DNA from 2 places in the Bacillus sp. LQ01 genome. Region 2 is predicted to be linked to the other one. Evidence: riboswitches for the same ligand, from Rfam matches in the RefSeq annotation. Region 2 holds a riboswitch; the other holds the start of a gene.
The links. A riboswitch is a leader RNA that binds a small molecule or an ion and turns the genes downstream of it on or off. The one in region 2 is predicted to bind S-adenosylmethionine.
Positions count from the first base shown of each region.

Region 1: it holds a riboswitch for S-adenosylmethionine, as region 2 does, so the genes downstream of both, AC22L0_RS09415 (ECF-type riboflavin transporter substrate-binding protein) here and AC22L0_RS20630 (M20 family metallopeptidase) in region 2, are expected to answer to the same signal.

Region 1 is NZ_JBYEZL010000001.1:1,809,730-1,813,154, reverse strand. It holds gene AC22L0_RS09420 (ABC transporter ATP-binding protein) at 1-958, opposite strand, end outside; gene AC22L0_RS09415 (ECF-type riboflavin transporter substrate-binding protein) at 969-1,517, opposite strand; SAM riboswitch class I at 1,658-1,773, opposite strand; gene AC22L0_RS09410 (aspartate/glutamate racemase family protein) at 1,928-2,608, shown strand; gene AC22L0_RS09405 (macrolide family glycosyltransferase) at 2,700-3,425, opposite strand, start outside.
Region 2 is NZ_JBYEZL010000002.1:1,604,331-1,607,755, forward strand. It holds gene AC22L0_RS20625 (AAA domain-containing protein) at 1-1,088, shown strand, start outside; SAM riboswitch class I at 1,165-1,266, shown strand; gene AC22L0_RS20630 (M20 family metallopeptidase) at 1,355-2,560, shown strand; gene AC22L0_RS20635 (Lrp/AsnC family transcriptional regulator) at 2,730-3,170, opposite strand; gene AC22L0_RS20640 (SDR family oxidoreductase) at 3,338-3,425, shown strand, end outside.

The DNA of each region.
Region 1 (3,425 bases), on a different contig from region 2:
TTACATTTTCTAATACTTTTTGTTTATTAGAGTATGAAAATGATAAATTCTCCACTTTAAGTAATTCCTTGTTTTTAGTATTCCCTTTTAATATGACTTGTTTCTCCATCCACTCTTTTATAACATTGCTTACCTTTTCTTTTTGAAGGTTTTCCATTGGATATATTACGTCATTATTACTATCAAAATGTAATCTCTTTAATGCTTCGATGTAAATAGGCTCTCTTAAGCCGATACGTGGTAATATATTTGACGCTAAGATTTCTTTTGGTGTTCCTATCGCAATGACTTTACCTTCATCAATTAATATAACTTTGTCTAAATCCAGGTTTAAAATTTCTTCTATTCTATGTTCGATAATAACAATCGTTTTATTATATTGTTCATGTATATCTTTCATAAGTTTTATCGTATGTAAGGCGCTTAGTGGATCTAAATTAGCTAACGGTTCATCGAACAATAATATATCCGCATTTGTTGTTAATAAACCCGCTAGAGAAACTGTTTGCTTTTGACCTCCTGATAATTCATGTGGACTTTGTTTATGAAACGTATGCATCTTCACCTTTCTTAATGAGTCCGAAACAATCTTTTTCATGTCATCTTGCTTTACACATTCATTTTCTAAATAAAAAGCTACATCTTCTTCTACTGTCAGACCAATAAATTGAGCATCTTGATCTTGCAAAATTGTTCCTACCTGTTTACTTTGTTCAAAAATACTTCCTTCCCTCGGGTCTTTACCGGCAATTAAAACGTTACCTGTACTATTCCCTTCGTAAGAAAATGGGATTAGCCCATTTATACAATGAGCTAATGTCGACTTTCCTGAGCCACTTCGTCCAGCAATTAGCACTTTTTCCCCAGGGTATATATGAAAGGTAATATCACTTAAAGTAGGCTGCATAGCATGCCCATATTGAAAGGTGAATTGTTCAAACGAAATAATTGGTTGCATGTTAACATCCCTACTTTTCAATTTTTAAATGTGTATGTTTCTTATTGGATTTCGCCAAACCAATTGTAAGTGGCAATCCAAGTACTAAGAAAACGATGACATCGGAAATTGTTGCTCCTAATACTTGTATAACAATTTTGTCAAATGGTTCTCCCATCACAATAATATCGAATGCCCCAGCAAATATAATAGCAATGACAATACCAACTAACCCAGTAATTGCTAAATAAGAAATATCCCCCTTGTTAAATGACCCGTTTTTCACACTAAAACCAACTCTTTTTTGAATAAGCCCCATTGAAAAACCAATAATACCTGAACTAATAACCCAGCCCCACCAAATACCCCAGCCAGCAATCGTATCTGTTACGGTATGACCGATAAGTCCGATTAACAGTCCTGCCACTGGACCAAATAATGCTCCAAAAACAGTTAATATAGCTAATGCTGGTTTAATAAATGTATTCGGTGCAATAGAAAATCCCCAAAGTCCTAATATCCCGTATAATGCTGCTCCAATACCGATTGCTACTACTAACTTTGTTGATAATTTGTTCATGACAATTCCCCTCTCATATTAGTCAACTTTTATTACTCTATATTTAATTTAAAAATGAATTATGCATCGACACTCCCTTTCTATACAACAAAAAAATGACCTCTTACATAAGAGGTCATTTTCTTTCACGTTCAAGAATCCTCTTATCTTTCAAAAAACACATCGTGTCCTCTGCGGAATTAGCACCTTCCTATAAAATTGCATAGGGGTTGCTGAGGTTTCTTAGGGCCGTTCCCTCCACCTCTCTGGATAAGTATTAATTTGTAATTCGTATTATGGCACTAAAGAATGTAAATTTCAACACTTTTCTTACTATTTTTATTTTTTTGTTAAATAGATCATTTAAATCATTGTATTCTTATCGGAATTATGAAATAATAAATTCAAAATCGTTTCGGGAGGAATGCATTATGAAAGTTATTGGTTTGATTGGAGGATTAAGTTGGGAATCTACATCATTATACTATAAACATATTAATACACTTACACTCTCTCAATACGATCAAAATGCAAAGTTAGTTTTATATAGTATGGACTTTGGTGAAGTAACTACTTTATTACAAAATCATCAATATGAAGAAGTGAAAAATGAACTAGTTACAGTTGCAAAGAAAGTTGAAAAATCTGGGGCTGAATGTTTATTAATGTGTTCAAATACCGTACATCTATTTGCCGAGGAAGTAGAACAAGCAATATCTATCCCGCTTCTTCACATTGGTGATGTAAGTGCTAAAGAAATGGTAGAACAGAGTATAAAGCGTATCGGACTATTAGGAACAAAACAAACGATGGAGCAAGATTTCTATAAATCACGATTAGCGAAATATAACATTGAGACAATTATCCCAAATGAAGAGGAAAGAACCTTTATCCACCATGTCATATTAGATGAATTAAGTAGAGGGATCATTTCAGAAACATCTAAAGAAAAGTTATTACAAATTACAAAATCATTAATTCAAAACGGCGCTGAAGGTATATTATTAGGCTGTACTGAAATACCTTTACTTATCTCCCAAAATGATCTTACTGTTCCCGTTTTTGATACTGCTTTTTTACACGCAAATACTGCTGTGCAATTTGCTGGATAAGAATATACAAGCATAAAGGTGAGAACCTCTATGCTTGTATACAGTTACGACTATTTATCCCGCTATTTATGGGTAGTAAAATCCCTACCGATTAAAGTTTTACTTTATTTAAAAGAGATTCAATAACTGCAATTGCTTCTTTTGAACCACCACATTCTAAAAAGCTATCATTAAGTTTTCTTATACCATGTTTATACTTTTCATTTGAAAGAACATCTGTTACGGCCTCTTTTAAAGTGTGCACATTAACATGTTCTTTCAATAGTCTATGTGCCGCTTCAAGCTCAGTTAATCTTTGCGCTATCATTGGCTGGTCTTTATCATGCGGTATTATTACAAATGGGACATTATAATGAATGGCATCGTGTACGCTATTCATACCGCCATGTGTAATAAAAACATCTGCTTCATTTAATATTTCTGATTGAGGTACATATGGAGCAATTATAAAATTATCTGGTGCTTTCTTAATTTTAGAAATATCATTTCTATCACCAATTGCCATTACAACTATCCCATCAAAATCTGAAAAAGTATCAATACAAGTATTAAAGAATGGTTCGAGTCCTTCAAGCAGTGTTCCCATTGAAATATAAATAACTTTCTTTTCTTTAAGTGATTCCAGTGGAAACTTTATATTTGTTTTACGCTTTGAAATACTCGGTCCAATAAAAATGTTATTTTCTCCGAACGATTCGTTATTAGGTTGGAAATAGCGACTTGTGTATACGAGACAAACATCACCCTTATTATTCATAAATTGAAGATTATTCTTTGGTTTTACTCCAAATTTATGTTCCATCTGATTTAGTAATTT
Region 2 (3,425 bases):
CTGTTAATAAATCAGAAGCACACCCAAACCTATTTATGTTGCAGGAACAAAGACGTATGCATGCGGATATATCGAAGTTTACGAATTCGTTTATTTATAAAAATAGAGTACACGATCATCCGTCTGTTTCAGAGCGTAAAGAACTTGCGCAATTGCAGCCGTTCGCAAATGAAGCGAGTGTTTTATTTGATACGAGCCAAATGGGAGCTTTTTCGTTAAAAGATGCTGCTTCTGGTTCACGTTTTAACATTATGTCTGGTGTAGTAGCAATGCAAATGATGTTAATCGGATTGTTAGATGGTGTGCAATCAATTGGTATTGTGACACCTTACAGGGCGCAGTCACGCTTTTTATCAACGTGTATTAGAGAAATGTTGCAGAGAACGAAATATCAAAACATACCAGTTTTAGCGGCGACAGTTCATAAGTTCCAAGGTTCTGAAAGAGATATGATGATCTTTGATACGGTTGACAGTTATCCGCAAGAACGACCTGGCATATTATTCTTTGATCACAAAAACCATCGCCTCGTCAATGTAGCAGTGACAAGGGCGAGAGGGAAGTTCATTCAATTATCTGATTGCCATTATATGCGTAAAAACCTTTCGAGAAAACAAGCGTTATCACAATTAACAGCTCATATAGAACGTCACGGAGATGTGTATGATCGTACGACATCAAGACAATTGTGGGAACGGAAAATTTCGAAACGTTTACGCTGGTTTATGGAAATGAATCTTGAGGAAACGAAAGGGGTATTAAAAGATATTTTAGCCTCAAAACGAAAAATTATTATTTCACTTCCAAGTACAAAACAAGTGGATAAGCGAGTATGGCAAGCGTTAATGCGTACAAATGCGCAAATAACAGTTTATAGTGATGGACCAGTTCCACTGAAAAATGTAAAGTTACAAAGACAAAATAAAGCATTCCCGTTTATCGTAATTGATGATGAAATCTTCTGGGCAGGCGCACCGCTTACATCTCAAATGATGTTTGAAGGTAGTACGGAATTTCCGTACGTATGTGCAAGACTGCAAGCACCTGAGACAATTGGTGTATTAAAAGGATTTTTAGATATTCGGTAAATTCGGATAGGAATTCCTTGACTTTTACTTGGAATGAACTTAGAATAAAAAATAATTTAATATAATTTTATGAAAATTCTTATCACGAGAGGTGGAGGGACTGGCCCTATGATACCTCGGCAGCGGATTCGTTATGAATACTGTGCCAATTCCAGCAAGGTAACTTGAAAGATAAGAAAGAAGCTCATTTTGACTGTATATACAGAAGCCTCTTTCTATCTTTTAGAAAGAGGCTTTTTTATGTGAAAATAAAAGGAGGAAGAAAAATGGGAGCGACAGGAGTAGCGTCACAAAGAAAAACAATTGAAGAGAGTATCGAAAGAAATAAGGAAAAGTACATAGAAACAAGTCATGATATTCATGCGAATCCGGAAATTGGTAACCAAGAGTTTTATGCCTCTAGAACGTTAAGTTTATTGCTAGGCAGTGCAGGATTTCAGTTGCAGCACAATATAGCTGGACATGAAACGGGATTTATCGCGCGAAAAAGCTCTGGAAAACAAGGACCTGCAATCGCATTTTTAGCGGAGTACGACGCTTTACCAGGACTAGGTCATGCGTGTGGTCACAATTTAATTGGCACAATTAGCGTTGTAGCAGCAATCGCATTATCAGAAACGCTTGAAGAAATTGGCGGGGAAGTTGTCGTGTTTGGTACGCCAGCAGAAGAAGGCGGGCCAAATGGTAGCGCGAAATCAAGTTATGTAAAGGCAGGTTTATTTAAAGACATTGATGCGGCGCTTATGATTCATCCGAGCGGAAAGACAGCGACAACGAGTCCTTCACTAGCAGTCGATCCACTTGATTTTCATTTTTACGGAAAAACAGCTCACGCTGCAGCTTCGCCAGAAGAAGGGATTAACGCATTAGATGCGGTTATTCAGCTCTATAACGGTATTAACGCACTTCGCCAACAACTCCCGTCAGACGTGAGAATTCATGGTGTCATTACAGAGGGCGGAAAAGCACCTAATATTATTCCTGACTATGCCGCAGCAAGATTCTTCATCCGTGCAGCAACGAGAAAAAGATGCGCGGAAGTAACAGAAAAAGTAAGAAACATTGCACAGGGAGCAGCATTAGCAACAGGTGCAAAAGTAAAAATCCATCAATTTCAAAATGAAATCGATGAATTACTCGTAACAAAAACATATAACGATATCGTAGCGGAAGAACTAGAACTATTAGGTGAAGATGTAAATCGTAAAGAAAGAGTAGGGATTGGTTCAACCGACGCAGGAAACGTAAGTCAAGTCGTACCGACAATTCATCCGTACATTAAAATCGGACCAGATGATTTAATTGCACATACGAATGAATTTAGAGAAGCAGCACGTTCAGAACTTGGAGATAAAGCATTAATTACATCGGCAAAAGCATTAGCAAATACAGCGTATCGATTAATTACGGAAGAAGGGTTGTTAGAGAAGGTGAAGGAGGAGTTTAGAGAGGCGCAGAGGAATCAGGGGTAAGGGGATTAAGGTGCTTTTTTCGAATAGAGATCTAATTCATAAGTAGAGATATAAAAAAGAACATTGAAATATCAATGTTCTTTTTTTGTTTACTAATCATTGATTTCATTGGCTTTTCTCATAAAGGAAAAACTTTTACTGTTAGCCGGGGATAATACGTATCCCTTTATTAGAACGACAATTTCTCCTCAAACTCACTCTTTAAAACAATTAAAGGAGACGATAATCCAAATTGCATTAAAGAGTCTAAAAATGTAGCGAGAGAATCCATCGAATCGCTCATGACCTTCATCATATAATTAAATTCCCCGCTAATTCGGTATAAATCTGTTACTTCAGGAGCGGCATTACAAAATTGAATAAAATCAGAGCATTGGCTCGTTTTAAACATGATGAATGCTTGAATGTTTTTATTAATTTTTGCAGGCTCAAATTTCGTTCGATAAGCCGCTATAACTCCTTGATCTTCAAGCTTGTTAATACGTTCTTTTACAGCAGGTTGCGTCATGGATATAATTCGTCCTATTTCTGAAACAGAAATTCTCGCATTTTCATATAACAGGTTCATAATTTTATGATCGATTTCATCCAATTTTACAGCGTTTTGCATTGTGTAGCCTCCTTGTTGTGTTTTCTAAAGTGAATTGCGAATTATAACTATAATATCATAAGTGAACGAACTAAATTACCTATAAATCTATATTTAAAATGATTAGTATTTGCATGAAAATATAAGTATAGGGTTTATCAAAAGGGAATTTAGGAAGGATGGAAAAAATGAAGAATCTTGATGGGAAAGTAGCATTAGTAACAGGGGCAAGTCGCGGCATTGGTCGTGCGATTGCGATGAGATTGGCAAACGACG